Regions from separate parts of the Anaerobacillus sp. ABA4_114 genome, predicted to be linked through region 3. Evidence: riboswitches for the same ligand, from Rfam matches in the RefSeq annotation. Region 3 holds a riboswitch; each other region holds the start of a gene.
The links. Region 3 has a riboswitch for S-adenosylmethionine ahead of ACXAEY_RS20335 (acyl-CoA dehydrogenase family protein). Riboswitches for the same ligand answer to the same signal wherever they lie in the genome.

Region 1 (5,267 bases), 3.1 Mb from region 3:
AAAGCTTCGAAAACAATTGAAGCAGGAAATCCCTCACGCTGAACATTTGTATATTACGATGTTGCATCGTGAGGTGGCAGAAACACCATTAAATTATTTAAAACGTATTTTGCGAGCAGCAAAATTTAAAGTGATGACGGTATAAATACGATAGGGCTATTTCCCGAAGAGGGAGGAGTTCCCTCTTCGGTTTATAAATGAAGGAGTCTACAGATATGATAGAATTAGACAAAGAGGTTGAGATTGAAAGAGCCCAACAAGAATCACTTTCGGTGCTCTTTTTTTATACGCCTTTTTGTTCAACGTGCAAAATTGCCGAAAGAATGTTGAGCATTGCTAGTGAAGCTAATGGAATGAAGGAGCAAACGTATAAAGTGAACTTAAACTACTTTCCTGATTTAGCGGAAAAGCTAACGATTCAAAGTGTCCCAGCACTTACGATTTTTGAGAATGGACAAGCGAAAGAAACGATCTTTGCATTTGAATCAGTCGTCCGCCTTAATACTTTACTCCTAAAATACAAGAAGCGTTAAATTTATTTGATGAATTTTGACCAAAGGCACCATAAGTTTCTCAAAGCAAAAAGCGTGTCTCAGCAGGCATCTAGCAGTGTAGAAATTTGTTGAAAATTGTGCAATATTAATAATGATAAATTAATATAACAGACAGTAAAGAAACAGTAACATTGTCATTAAATTGTATTTTCGTTGCAGCTGATTGAGTGGTATAAATGAATAGAGAGTCGCCATTCGATTTTGTCGTATGGGGGCGAATTTTATTTTGCATTCTTTTTAATATTCAAATAACAAACATCTAAGAAGGAACCTAATAAGCGATCAATTTAAATTGACTGCAAGATGAGAGGTGTATGACATGACAACCATTTCAATCAGCACAAGAATAGGAAAATATAAAAGTAAAAATGACAATGTTACATTAGAAGATAAAATCGATCGTATCCAAAACGGCGATGAGTTTCTACGCAATAAGCTACTAGAAGATTATCAACCATTTATTAAGAAAATAACGTCAAAAGTCTGCAATCGATACATTAATCAGATGATGGACGAATTTAGTATCGGATTATCTGCTTTCAATGAAGCGATGGATCAGTATCAAAGAGGTCAGGGAAGCCGTTTCCTTACATTCGCAGATATGGTTATCCGTCGTAGGGTAATCGATTATATCCGTAAAGAAGCACGTCAAAATAAGTATATCTATCTCGAACCAGAAGAAGTGGATGAAGAAGGTAGATTAGAAGATAGTTTTGCTGAGCAGAAAGCAGCTCTTGACGTATATGAGATGGACAAGCAGCGAGAAGTTAGAATGTACGAAATTGAAGAATACGAGCAACTCCTGCAAAGGTTCAGTATTACGTTTAAGGTATTGAGTAAGAATTGCCCGAAGCATATCGATGCGAGGGATAATGCCAAAATGATAGCAAAACTTATTGCAGAGGATTCTACTCTTTCAAGCTATCTTCTCGAAAAGAAACAGCTGCCTATAAAAGATTTGCTGTCTCTTGTCTCATGCAGTCGGAAAACGATTGAACGTAATCGAAAGTATATAATAGCAGTTGCATTAATTTATCTAGGAGGTTTTAATGCGCTGAAATCTTATATACAGTAACAGAATGAGGGGGCCAGGGGATGAAAAACGGGGTTATTATGGAGATACGAGGCAGAAAAGCCGTAGTCCTGACACCCGAAGGTGAATTTACAACAATTTTTCTTAAACGAAATCATAACTTATCAATTGGCTCTGAAATTAAACTAGCAAAGAAACCTGAGAAAAATAAAAAAGGTTTCTTTATCCCCTCTATGCCTACGATGGCAGGAATGGCAACGATCATCATGTTGTTTGTTATCGTTGCAAGTGTGATTCCTGTTCCGAAAAATGATGCAGTTGCTGCATATGTTAGCTTTGATATCAATCCGAGTATCGAAGTAGGTGTTAATTCTGACCTGGAAGTAGTACAGTATCAGGCTTGGAATTCAGACGGCGAAGGGCTGAGTTTAGACCAGGATACAAAAAATATGCCACTTGCTGAGTTTGCAAATGTACTAATTTCTAAACTTGAAGAGAATGGCTTTTTAACTGATCAGGGAAAGCTGCTTATCGTAGCGAGTAATGTTGAAGAAAACAGTCGTTATCAGAAGGTGAAAAGTAAGCTTGAAGAAACGATTAATGGTTTGAAAAACAATGAGGTCCTTACAAAACAGGCTGTTGCAATCACTACGATTTTACATGCGGATCATCATACCCGTAAGATGGCAGTTGAGAAGGGTGTGTCTCCTGGAAAGTATATAACTTATCTGGCTGCACAAGATCGTGGAGTAACGATTTCTCTTGAAGATGCCCGCGACCTTTCTATTAAGAAATTAGATTCGCTCGAAAATCGCGCAACTGCATCAGAGGGTAATACAGAACCTATTGAAGACAGGTACGAGCTAGATAATAAAATTACTCAGCTTAATGATAAATCAAATAAAACGGTTGACAGCTCAGAGAATAAAAAAGGACAGAGTAACCAAAATTCTGAAGCAGTGGTAAAAGAAGAAAAAGATCCGATCGGTCAACTATCAAATAAGAACGAAAAGTCTTCATCTCAACCAACTGGAAATAACGATTCTGGTCGTGTGGATAAAGACTCTGAACAAAATGAGAACAACAACGAGAAAAATAGTGGATCCTCAAAAAATGATAAACAAAATGATGATAAAGAAGTCAGAGAAGATAAAGATAACAGAAAAGACAAAGACGATCTAGAAGATAGAGAAGATGATGAGGACGAAGAAGACGAAGAAGATGAAGAAGACGAGCGTGAAGACAATCGCTCAAAAGAAGACAATGATGATTAAGTAAGTGAACAGTGAGATTGACAGTTCGCCACGAATAACTTAGATTAACGCCATTATTTTATATTATTTTTAACAAAGCTAGGGAAATTTCCCTAGCTTTGTTTTAGTTATAACTTCATTCAAAGCATGATTGAGGGGAGGACTTTAACGATATCCAGGAAAGATGCCCTGTCCCCGAATGTTTGTACAACTTCGTGGTTCCTGTCTAGAAGGACAGTCGTTGGTACACCAGTGCACCCATAGTTATCGTACGTATCTCTACCATTATCTTTTAATTCTGGAAAAGGCAGATCGTTCTTGATAGCAAAATCTTTGCCTGCCTCTTCTGTTCTTTCACGTCCAGTCACATTTATTGTTAAGAATGCAAGTTTGTTTAAGTCTGCATGTTCATAAAATTGTTCTTTCATAGGTAGGTCCTTCATACAATCAGGACACCATGAAGCCCAAAACGTAAGCATAACCGGCTTCCCTTCATAGTCGGTTAATGAATACTTTTGATCACCTCTGACCTCTTGTAAAGAAAACGTAGGGGCTTTCACAAAAAGTCTCCTTTCGCATATAGATTTATGGTAACCTTATCAAAATTCTGGTTCTAATCAAAATATTTGATGCGTAGAGTGGATTTGTATAAACTTTCAGAAAATGTTTGACACTAATGCATTGCCTTGCTAAAATAATACTCAATCAAAGTAATTGAATATTCGTTCTTATCTAGAGAGGCGGAGGGACTGGCCCTATGAAGCCCGGCAACCGTCAAACCATTTGGTTTGAAAAGGTGCCAATTCCTGCAGGTATAATGCCTGGAAGATAAGCGGAGCTGATTTCTATAATCCAGCCTCTCTGTCTTTCAGAGAGGCTTTTTTATATTCAATGAGCGTGATGGGAGTGATCGGAGTTGAGAAGAGAGACGGTATACGAGGACCAACGGATATCCATTGGCTCGTTCGTTCTCGAATCAGGAAAAGAACTTGACGAGGTTGAACTTGCATATGAACGAGTAGGACCGAAGGAAGCACCAGTCATTCTAGTCTGTCATGCACTAACGGGCAATCAGTATACGGTTGGAAGGAAACAAGATGGTTGGTGGGAAGGTCTGATTGGTCACGGTAAGTATGTAGATACCTCTGAATTTCAAGTAATCACATTCAACGTATTAGGCGGTTGTAATGGTTCGACCGGACCATTATCTCGTAATCCGTTTACAAACCAACCGTATCAGGCGGATTTTCCATTCATAAGTGTGAGGGATATGGTTCATTCTCAAAAGCGAGCACTTGAAGCACTCGGTATCGATCGACTTCATGCCGTGATCGGTGGGTCGCTTGGAGGCATGCAGGTGCTTGAGTGGGGAATTCTCTACCCTGATGCGATGGAGCATCTTGTTCCATTAGCTGTGACACCATCTTTGAGTGCTTACGGAATTGCATATAATGCCATCTCAAGACATGCCATAACGACTGACCCTGAATGGAAGGGAGGGTATTATGATCAATCGCATCCTCCCGCATCGGGGTTAGCAACAGCACGTATGATCGGAATGATTTCATACCGAACAGATGAGATGTTTCAGAAGAAATTTGGAAGAAGGGTCATTGCAAAACCTGAAGATCACCATGAAGAGGCTCTTTACGACGTCGAATCTTACCTTCATTACCAGGGTAAAAAGCTAGTTGGTCGGTTTGATGCCAATAGCTATTTGTACTTATTAAAAGCAATGGATAACCATGATATTACCAGGGGAAGGGACGCACCGATTGAAGAAGTGAAGGCAAATGTTTTAGCAATTAGTTTTAAAGGTGATTTAATTTACCCTCCTAAAGATCTTGAAGCTTTATTTTCGCTTAAGGCGCGTTTTACGATCGTTGATACAAAGTATGGTCATGATGGATTCCTCGTTGAATTTGATAGATGGGGGCAATTGATTAAAGAACAATTACAAGAACCGTCAAAAATACAAAGGAGTGGATAAGAGATGGCAGAGAAGCGTTATAACCTAGAAACGATTGGCATCCATGGTGGTTTACAGGCAGATCCAGCTACAGGAGCGAGAGCACTACCGATCTATCAATCCAACGCGTACAAATTTAACAGCACGGAACATGCAGCTGATTTGTTTGGTTTAAAAGAAGAAGGGTTTATTTATTCTAGAATTGGTAATCCGACGGTAGGAACGCTTGAAGAACGGGTTGCGGAGCTTGAAGGCGGAATTGGAGCACTCGGTCTTGCAAGTGGTATGGCAGCTATTACAAACGCGATTTTAAATATTGCGAATAGCGGTGATGAAATTGTTTCTGCTTCTACTTTATATGGCGGGACATATAATCTTTTTTCAACGACGCTTCCTAAATACGGAATAAAAACCAACTTTGTTGATCCGAAAGATCCGGAATCGTTTAGAAGTGCGAT
Region 2 (5,267 bases), 3.1 Mb from region 3:
AGATCGCGGTCATGTAGATCGTTTGTAATGCCGCTTCCCACATATCCTCCCAACGCACGTTAGGAAATAGTGAACTAAGCATTTGGAATCACCTCCACTTCTACTTTCTGCTCACGTGCATAGCTCAGTGCTTTGTCGATAGAAGATTGTTCACCTTTTAGTAAGACCGATAGCTTACCATAAGGACCATCCTGCGTATGGGTGACCTTCCCTTGAATGATGTTCACTTCGATCTGAAACTCTCTGATTAACTTCGTTACGAGAGGTGACCCCGTAGCTCCTTTTACAAAAGTAAATTGTACGAGTGTCCCTTCTGCACCTTCAGTAAGATGTGAAATCGATTCTTTCATTTCCTCTGGCTCACTCAGTTGGTTTACAAAATCACGGGTGATCGGCTGCTTGGGATGATGGAAAATATCAAGTACTGGACCTTCTTCAACAACACTGCCACCTTCCATGACCGCAACACGATGACAAATCTTTCTGATCACGTGCATTTCATGAGTGATCAACACGATCGTTAGTCCTAGCTCTTTATTAATTTTCTTTAATAGGTCGAGAATACTATCTGTGGTCTTCGGATCCAGGGCCGATGTCGCTTCGTCACAGAGTAACACTTTAGGGTTATTAGCAAGTGCCCGCGCAATCCCAACTCGCTGCTTTTGACCACCACTTAGTTGAGATGGGTACGCATCTTCTCTCCCGGATAACCCAACGAGGTTGATCAACTCGTCCACTCGAGCTTTTCTTTTCTCTTTCGGCACGCCCGATATTTCAAGCGGGAACGCAATATTTTCTTTTACAGTGCGTGACCAGAGAATATTAAAATGCTGAAAAATCATTCCGATTTCTTGTCTTGCTAGACGAAGTTCCTTGTTATTCAACTTAGATAATGCTTTGTCATCTACTGTTACGCTGCCTTCAGTTGGTCGCTCAAGTAGATTTAACATGCGGATAAGTGTACTCTTTCCAGCGCCACTATATCCGATAACTCCGAAAATTTCGCCTTTTTCAATTGTAAGATCAGTATTCTTCACCGCTTCTACTGGTCCAGAGGCTGCAAAGAACGTCTTCTTTATACCTTTTAACTCAATCATTTGCACACTTCCTTTTACCTTACGATATCCCATCACAATAGGTTGATTTTAAAACCTTTTGAAATAAAAAATGCCTTTCCGCTATGAGCAGAAAGGCACTTGAAATCGATGTCTTTCTCTCATTTCTCAAAGCATCTGCTTTGCAGGAATTGGCACCTTCTCAAACACGCTGTTTGACGGTTGCCGGGCTTCATAGGGCCAGTCCCTCCACCTCTCTGAATAAGAGATATTTAGTTATTAACACGTTACTCTAGTTAAGTACTAAATCGAATTCTAGCATGGGACTTTTAGTGTGTCAATCGATGAGTAAAAAGTCCGAATTTTTAAATAAAACCAGCTGTCAGAGTTTCAACTACTCCTCTAAAGTCAGCCCTCTTTTCTGACAGCGTAAAAGCGCTGCAATCCATACAGCGCTCGCGCCAATGATTCAGTTGTATCTCTATACGGATCAAACATGCTCTCTTATTTACGCTCTTTGATTTTCATACTGCTCGATTTTATCCTCAAGAGAGAGGGTTCTAGATACTTCGTCCCACCCGTTCAACAACATTTCCTTCCAATAGGGATCGATTTCAAACGATACGTGCAGCCCATCATTATCACTAATAGATTGGTTTTCGAGTTGAACAGTGAGTGAATAACCTTCGCTTGCCTTTGTAAATAATTCAGCAACGGTTTCTTGAGGAAGAGCGATTGGAAGGATACCGTTTTTCACACAGTTGTTGTAAAAGATATCTGCGAAGCTTGGTGCGATGATCACTCTAAATCCGTAGTCTAATAGGGCCCATGGAGCATGTTCTCTCGATGAACCGCAGCCGAAGTTTTTACCCGCTACTAGGATTGAAGCCGACCTGTATTGCTCTTCATTTAAAGAGAAATCAGACCGTGCGATTCCATCGTCATCGAAACGCCAATGATAGAACAAAAACTGTCCAAACCCCTGTCGCTCGATCCGTTTCAGAAATTGCTTTGGTATTATTTGATCAGTGTCCACATTCACCTTTTCAAGAGGATAGACGACACCTGTATATTCATTGATAGGTTCCATGATTTCACTCCTTTACACGACAGGCTGCTTCATTTTTCTTGCATCTGTAAATTTGCCTTCCAAAGCAGCGGCGGCTGCCATGGCAGGACTGACTAGATGCGTTCTAGAACCATTTCCTTGCCGTCCCTCAAAGTTCCGGTTTGATGTAGAAGCGCATCGCTCTCCTGGTGGAACGATATCGTCATTCATCGCAAGACACATACTGCATCCTGCTTCTCTCCACTCAAAGCCAGCATCAATAAACACTTGATCTAGTCCTTCTGCTTCCGCTGTTTCTTTGACAGATTTAGAACCCGGCACGACTAGCGCTCGAACATTGCGGTGTACTTTCCTTCCACGAACAATATTTGCTGCGGCTCTAAGATCACTAATCCTTGAATTTGTACAAGATCCGATAAAGACATGTTGGATGTCGATATCCTGAATTGCCATCCCAGCTGTTAACCCCATATACGTTAAGGCCTGTGCGATTGCTTTTTGATCAGCCGGATCTTCATAGTCCTCTGGAAAAGGCACTCTACCGTAGACGGATGATCCCATAGAAGGATTCGTACCCCACGTAACCTGAGGTTCTATCTCATCAGCATGGATCTCTAAAACGTCGTCATACGTTGCTCCTTCATCAGTAGCAAGGTTTCTCCATTCTGATATCGCTGCTTGGAATTCCTCTCCTTGTGGAACATGCCTTTTTCCCTTTAGGTAGTCAAACGTTACCTCATCAGGACTGATTAATCCTGCTTTAGCACCGGCTTCTATCGACATGTTACAGATTGTCATTCGCTCTTCCATCGACATCTTTCTAATCGCTTCACCTGTATATTCAAGAATAGCCCCTGTTCCTGCATTCACTCCAAACTTCGCTATGATTGCAAGAATGATATCCTTCGCCGTTACACCTGCGCCCGGCTGACCATTCACTCGAACTTCAATTGTTTTTGGAGAGGATTGCCAAAGAGTTTGAGTTGAAAGAACATGTTCGACTTCACTCGTTCCGATCCCGAATGCAAGTGCTCCAAAAGCACCGTGTGTCGAGGTATGACTATCACCGCAAACGATTGTTTTGCCTGGTTGAGTCAACCCTAGTTCTGGGCCAATCACATGGACGATACCTTGGTCTGGATGGTTAATATCGGCAATTTCGACCCCAAATTCCTTACAATTTTCTTCTAGCTTCTCCATCTGTACCTTTGAAACAGGATCATTAATGATATGCCGCGCAATCGTTGGAACATTATGATCCATAGTAGCGAAGGTCAGATCAGGACGTCTGACCTTCCGCTGATTCATACGCAAGCCTTCAAAAGCCTGCGGAGATGTTACTTCGTGCACAAGGTGTAAATCGATATAAAGTAAATCTGGACTGCCTTCTTCTCTATGCACAACGTGCTTTTCCCAGATCTTTTCTATAATTGTTTTTGGCTCCACACCCATCCTCCTCACTGTCACGCATAAGCTTCCATGATACCAGCCGTAGCATTATCTTCTGCTAGTTGAAAGATAACTTGATCGACCATCTTATCAGTACTTAGACTTCGCTTTCCAACACCCGCAAGATCAGTTGTGAAATACCCTGCTTCAAGAACTTCCATCACAGCTTTATCGATCGCATCAGATTCTTCCTTCATATTGAACGAATGGTTTAACATCATCGATGCAGATAAGATCATCGCTAGTGGATTGGCAAGGTTTTTACCAGCGATATCGGGCGCTGAACCGTGTACTGGTTCATACATGCCAAACCCATCTTTTCTTAAGCTTGCAGATGGAAGCATCCCTAAAGACCCAGTGATCATCGAAGCTTCGTCACTCAAGATATCTCCAAAAAGATTCTCTGTTACGATTACGTCAAAGTGTGCAGGATTCTGAACAATTTTCATCGCTGCAGCATCCACAAGCATATGCTCAACTTCCACGTCCTGGTATGAGGCTGCTTTTTCATTTACGATTTCACGCCACATCCTGCTCGATTCTAGAACATTCGCTTTGTCGACACTCGTCAGCTTCTTCTTTCGTTTCCTAGCTGCTTTAAATCCTTGTTCTACGATGCGCTCGATTTCTTCACGCGTATAAGAAAGCGTATCGACTACGCGCTCTCCACCTTCTCTCCGTTCACTCGGTGTACCAAAGTACAAGCCACCCGTTAATTCTCTTAAAATCAGCATATCGACGCCTTTGATGCGGTCTTCCTTTAACGGTGATGCGTCTAAAAGACTGTCATACGCTTTGACCGGACGTAGATTTGCGAACAATTCAAGCTCTTTTCTAATTGTTAGAAGGCCTTTTTCAGGACGAAGTCTTCCAGGCAGATCATCCCACTTCGGTCCGCCTACAGCGCCTAAAAGTACAGCGTCAGATCGCTTACACATATCTAGTGTTTCTTTAGGCAACGGTTCGCCTGTTTCATCGATCGCTACGCCCCCGATGACGCCTTTTTGAAATTCGAACACATGGCCGAATCGATCTGCTACGGCATTGAGAACCTTGATCGTTCCCTCCATCACCTCTGTGCCAATTCCGTCTCCTGGTAATACCGCAACTGTTTTCTTCATCCTATATAACCTCCTTTTTAAACGTGAGCTTGCTTTTTCACTAAATAATTTTCACGAGCGAGCGTACGGTTCACTCCATTTAGATATGCGTTGGCCGAAGCCTCTAATACATCCTGGGCAGTACCTCTACCACTCGATTCGATTCCGTTATACAATACCCGTACATGGACTTCAGCTAGAGCATCACGCCCGCCACCGACTGAGCTTAAACGATAGTCTTGTAGTTGTAACGTACCCGGAATCATCAGCTCGATCGTGTTATAGATTGCTTCTACACTACCTGAACCCGTTCCAGCTTGTTGCAGCATCGATCCATCAGGTGAGACCATCGAAATGGTTGCCGTCGGAATGTTAGCAGTACCATACTGTACTTGAATACTATGAATCTCATATTTCTCAACTGTTTCATCGGTTTGAATATCTGTAAGAAGGGTGATCAGATCTTCCTCGGTAATGTGTTTTTTCTTATCGGCAAGGTCTTTGAAGTCTGAAAAAGCCTCAAGAATCTTCGCGTCATCCAGAACAAAACCAAGCTCTTTCACTTTATCTTTGAAAGCATGCTTACCAGAATGC
Region 3 (5,267 bases):
TTTTACCCGCTCCGCTATACCCAACGATTCCGTAGATCTCTCCCTTTTCTACACGAAGAGAAACGTTATCGACAGCAACGATCTTGTCCTTCTTTCCATACTCTTTCGTAATCTCTCTTAGTTCGATCATTGCACGACTTCCTTACGATAAGCATAGTTTTTTCCTGGATGGTCGTCTGGCAGTCTTGCGTCTTTGTTGAAGAGCTTTTCACGCAGCGTACCTTCTTGATAATCCTTTTTATAAAGACCACGCTTCTGTAGTTCTGGTACGACTAATTCTACGAAAGCTTCCAAGTCTCCAGGCGTTACGAGGTGGTTCAAATTAAATCCGTCTACTCCTGAAGCTTCGAATTGAAATTGAATCGCATCCGCTACATCAGAAGGGTTACCAACGATCACGCTGTTGCGGTCGATCGATTCAAAGCGATTCAACACCTCTCTTACCGTCAGCTTTTTCGGCGCATCCTTCGTCAACGTTGCCGCTTTATACTGTCCACCTTCTGTTGATTTCTTATATTCAAACGGCTCATCAAGGTCCATCTCTTCAAACTCTGCTACATCATAGCCACTCGCACCGTATTGAGCCTTTGCTGCATCAGCACTCCATAGCTTGTTGTACGCCTCAAACTTCGCCTCCGCTTCCTCTGTCGTTTCACCTACGATCACACTTAAAAACGAGAAAATTTTCACGTGATCCGGATTTCTTCCATGCTTGACGGCACGCTCACGAATATCATCGGCATAGTAGTGGATTCGCTCAGGAGTCGGTCCTCCGACAAACACGCACTCCGCATGCTTTGATGCGAATTCTCGCCCTTTCTCTGATGTCCCAGCTTGATAGATCACAGGCGTTCGCTGTGGAGACGGTTCACTAAGATGCGGTCCTTCAACACTGAAATAGTGACCTTCATGATTGATTTCATGAACTTTGTCGGGCTCAACAAGCGTATCAGCTACTCGATCTTCAACCACAGCACCATCCTCCCAGCTGCTTTCCCACAATTTGTAGGACACGTCCATATACTCATGAGCGATATCATAACGCTCATCATGACGAATCATCTTCTCAAGTCCGAAGTTGCGTGCCGCATTCGGTAAATAAGAGGTAACGACGTTCCAGGCAACTCGCCCTTTTGTTAGATGATCGAGCGTCGAAAATCTGCGCGCATTTCCAAAAGGTGCTTCGTACGTCGTGCTGACCGTAACAGCGAAGGAAAGGTGCTCGGTCACACTCGCCATCGCAGGGACAAGAAGTGCGGGATCATTGATTGGCACTTGCAATCCATCACGGATTGAAGGATCCTTACTCTTTTGGTACACATCATAAACACCAAGAACATCTGCAAAGAAGACCGCATCGAACTTCCCTTTCTCTAATGTCTTAGCAAGGTCGATCCAGTAGTCTAAGTCTTTGTATCTCTGATGACGCTGACTTTCTGGATGCTTCCATAGCCCATGTGAATTGTGCATCGAACTGTTCATGTCGAACGCATTCAAAATGATTTGTTTACTCATCTCTTTGAACCTCCACTCTTTTTTGAAACATAAAAAGGCCTCTTCATAAGAAAAGAAGAGGCCGTGAAAAAGCAACTGTCTTTTCTTATCCTTCAAGCATCGCTTGCTGGAATTGGCACAGTACTCAACCGAGTCTGTTGCCGAGGCTTCAAAGGGCCAGTCCCTCCACCTCTCTTGATAAGAAAGTTTGTTTTATTGAATTTAACGATGAATATACAGCACCGATCGATTCCCTGTCAACAAAAAAATCAAAAAATTATTTCTTTTCTAATTACTTGTTGACATTGCGTTTATTTGTCCGTATTCTATTCTTTAACGCACTACCGCATGCATTTATCTAGAGTCAGGGGAGGAATCTGGTCCAACGATCCTGCAGCAACCGCTTATCTTAAGCAAGGTGCTCATTCCAGCAGACTTTTTGTCTGAAAGATGAAGCTTGTATGGTTCGAATGTTAATGAGCCTAAGTCTACTTTCAGCTGAAAGTAGACTTTTTTTGTATAGAGAAAAAGGAGGATACCGATGCCATTTGCAACTGAAAAGCAGCCTGATTTGAAGGAAGAACTCACTGAACTCGTTGAACTTTTTAAAAGTAGATCTGCAAAATATGATGAAGAAGAAAGGTTTCCTTACGAGAACTTCGAAGATTTAAAGGCGAGGAACTTTTTATCACTCACTGTACCAAAAGAATATGGAGGCTCCGGTCTTAACTTGTACGAGTTCTTGAAAGTTCAAGAACAGCTCGCATCAGGTGATGGTCCGACGGCACTGTCCCTCGGCTGGCAGCTTGGAGTCATCTTAGAAATCGCTGAATCGCGAGCCTGGGATGAAGCGGTTTTCGAAAAAGTGTGCCACTTGATCGTAAACGAAAAAGCACTACTCAACCTTGCGCAAACTGAAAAAGCAACCGGCAGCCCTTCACGCGGCGGGATTCCTCAAACGACTGCTACAAAAACGCCGGAGGGCTGGATCATCAATGGACGAAAATCCTTTACGTCGATGGCCGTGGCGCTTGATTACTCCATCGTCACAGCTGACGTTGATCAAACCGGTAAGAAAGGGTTTGTCCTGATTGATCATAAGCTTGAAGGCGTACAAATTGAGGAAACGTGGGACAGTATCTCCATGAAAGGGACAAAGAGTGATGATCTCGTGCTACATAACGTCCACGTTAAACCTGAGGATCTATTGGTAATTGAGGAGAACCACAAAGCCTCTCCGAAAGGATGGTACCTGCAGATTCCAGCCGTTTACCTTGGCATCGCCTCTTCAGCCATGGACTACACGGTCGAATTCGCCTCCTCCTTCTCCCCTTCAACACTTCCTGGTCCGATCAAAGACGTGCCAGAAGTAAGGAGAAAGATCGGCGAGATGCAGTTAGAGCTATTCAACGCGCGAGAAGTTCTTTATGCTGTCGCAAAGAGATGGAGTGAAAACCCTGAAGAGCGTCCGCATATGGGAGCGGACTTAGCAGCAGTGAAGCATATCGTAACAAATAGTGCGAACCGAGTCGTAGATTTAGCGATGCGCGTGGTCGGTGCTAGAAGCCTGTCTGCCAGCAACCCATTACAGCGCCATTTCCGAAACGTACGAGCAGGGCTTCATAACCCGCCGACAGACGATGCAATCGTGTATAGTCTTGCGAAAAGCGTGTTTGCTGACTGAGTATGTGTAAGAAAATTGTGATGACACTAGTTTAGGAGAGTGAAAACAATGAGCAATGTTGTACTTATTTACGGAGGAAACTCCCTTCAATCGAGACTAAAAGGAATCAAGGACTATGCAGAAAGTTATTTAAAGGAGCAGTCGATCTCCTATGAATCAATCAATGTAATCGACTTACCCGCTACCGATTTAATTACCGCTAACTTTAGCAGCGCTGCGATTTTGGAAGCGAATGAAAAAGTAGAAAAAGCAGATGCCGTTATTATTTTATCGCCTGTTTATAAAGCTGCTTATACAGGGATATTGAAGACGTACCTCGATCTTCTTCCTCAAAAAGGATTGAAAGGAAAAGCCGTTCTTCCATTGATGATCGGTGGATCGTTCGGGCATCTCCTTGCGATCGATTATGCGCTTAAGCCTGTACTCTCTTCTCTTGGAGCGACGAATCTCCTTAGCGGTGCGTATGTGATCGACCAGCATGTTCAGCGTGGTGAGGGGAATGAGTTTATTTTGGATGAAGAGGCGAAGGAGCGGTTGAAGGGGAATTTGGAGACGTTGGTGGAGGAGTTGGCATAATAGGTAAGAAGCCTCAAATATTGAAAAAGCCCTCTCTCTGAGCAGGGCTTTTTCAATCTAGCTATTAACGTTTAACTATTCAGATTGGTAAACGACATTTCCTGTACTTCTCTCAACAACTTTGGTATTAGCCCATTTTTTTGCACTCTCAATTGCTGCTTGTTTACCCCAGAAATTTTCTAAATGTCCTTTACTAGAATGAATAACATCATAACGAGGCGCCCCGTGTTCAAAGTTCCATACTTCGTTATCATAAGTAGTAGAATCATCTACAATACTGGTATTCGCCCAGCGTTCAGCATAATCGATAGCTGCATTTAAAATTGCAAATTCCTCGAGTACACCCATTGAGTTATGATAAACCTTGTAACGATTTGAATCTAAATCTGGAAATGACCAATGTTGTACCCCATCATTATCAACAACAACTGTGTTCTTCCATTTTTCTGCATAGTCGATTGCTACACTCTTAACAGCAAACACTTCCAAAACATTCTTTTGTGAATGATAGACTTTATACTTCGGATTTAACCCTTCAAAGCGCCATACTTCTTCATCCGTATCACTGTTTACCACTACTGTATTCTTCCATTTCTCAGCGTAATTAATCGCATCTGTTTTATTCACAAAGCTCTTAAGCACTCCTTGAGAAGTATGAACGACATCATATTTGTATTCGAAAGAAACGCCAAGGTAATCACGCGGATCTTTCGCATTTGTTCTAGATCCGTTCCAAGTTCCTTCATGAATTTCAAAATGCAAATGCTGACCAGTCGAATTCCCAGTGTTACCCATATACCCTATGAGCTCATTTTGTGTTACTGACTCTCCAACAGAAAACTTTCTTGAACTTAAATGCGCATAAAGTGTTTCATAGGTTTGTCCATTAATATTGTGGCGAATAATTATGTAGTTTCCATATGAGCCACGATATACAGATTCTACTACTGTTCCAGAAGCAGAGGCTAGAATCGGTATTGTCCCCGCTTTAGCAATATCCATTCCTGAATGATATGACCCATTGCGATCACCAAAATTTGATGTGATATAGTTTTCCGGATTTGCAAAATCAACTGGCCAAGCAAAGGTTGCGCTAGCATTCGTTTTACTTGGTGTAAGGGAAAAGACACTAAAAGTTAACACCAAAATCAATGAAAAACTTAATAACTTTTTCATTTTACTCCTCCTTTTACAATTTAGGTTTGTAAAACATTCCTTTCTATTTTGAAATATCTTACAACTAAACTTTATCATGAGTACAAAGGAAGGAGTATTGGGAAATACACTGTTCTTATGCTTAGATCCGCTCTAATAATTTCTTTAAATTTCCCAACTTATAATCAATAGGATTCGACTGTAAAGTAGCGAATAAAAATATAAATCCAACTTATGTTTTTAATATAAAACAAAAAGAACCCTCTTTCAGTAGAGGGTCTAGCTTAATATGGCTATACTTTTTTGATTCCATTAGCTCGTGTCCAATTGCTTGCTCGATTTCTTCACTGAACTGTTG

Region 1: linked by a shared signal. The riboswitch ahead of metX (homoserine O-acetyltransferase MetX) and the one ahead of ACXAEY_RS20335 (acyl-CoA dehydrogenase family protein) in region 3 are both predicted to bind S-adenosylmethionine.
Region 2: linked by a shared signal. The riboswitch ahead of ACXAEY_RS04295 (methionine ABC transporter ATP-binding protein) and the one ahead of ACXAEY_RS20335 (acyl-CoA dehydrogenase family protein) in region 3 are both predicted to bind S-adenosylmethionine.

What each region holds. Positions count from the first base shown of each region.
Region 1 covers NZ_JBSWUM010000001.1:857,259-862,525, forward strand. Annotated here, with positions in the region: gene ACXAEY_RS04190 (toprim domain-containing protein) at 1-145, shown strand, start outside; gene ACXAEY_RS04195 (thioredoxin family protein) at 216-533, shown strand; gene sigI (RNA polymerase sigma-I factor) at 874-1,629, shown strand; gene ACXAEY_RS04205 (anti-sigma factor domain-containing protein) at 1,650-2,861, shown strand; gene ACXAEY_RS04210 (TlpA family protein disulfide reductase) at 2,981-3,400, opposite strand; SAM riboswitch class I at 3,566-3,675, shown strand; gene metX (homoserine O-acetyltransferase MetX) at 3,757-4,830, shown strand; gene ACXAEY_RS04220 (O-acetylhomoserine aminocarboxypropyltransferase/cysteine synthase family protein) at 4,834-5,267, shown strand, end outside.
Region 2 covers NZ_JBSWUM010000001.1:877,075-882,341, reverse strand. Annotated here, with positions in the region: gene ACXAEY_RS04300 (methionine ABC transporter permease) at 1-82, opposite strand, end outside; gene ACXAEY_RS04295 (methionine ABC transporter ATP-binding protein) at 75-1,097, opposite strand; SAM riboswitch class I at 1,214-1,323, opposite strand; gene leuD (3-isopropylmalate dehydratase small subunit) at 1,564-2,145, opposite strand; gene leuC (3-isopropylmalate dehydratase large subunit) at 2,158-3,570, opposite strand; gene leuB (3-isopropylmalate dehydrogenase) at 3,588-4,694, opposite strand; gene ACXAEY_RS04275 (2-isopropylmalate synthase) at 4,712-5,267, opposite strand, start outside.
Region 3 covers NZ_JBSWUM010000001.1:3,930,220-3,935,486, forward strand. Annotated here, with positions in the region: gene ACXAEY_RS20325 (methionine ABC transporter ATP-binding protein) at 1-130, opposite strand, end outside; gene ACXAEY_RS20330 (LLM class flavin-dependent oxidoreductase) at 127-1,515, opposite strand; SAM riboswitch class I at 1,598-1,699, opposite strand; SAM riboswitch class I at 1,846-1,951, shown strand; gene ACXAEY_RS20335 (acyl-CoA dehydrogenase family protein) at 2,036-3,178, shown strand; gene ssuE (NADPH-dependent FMN reductase) at 3,227-3,754, shown strand; gene ACXAEY_RS20345 (M23 family metallopeptidase) at 3,830-4,930, opposite strand; gene ACXAEY_RS20350 (polysaccharide deacetylase family protein) at 5,142-5,267, opposite strand, start outside.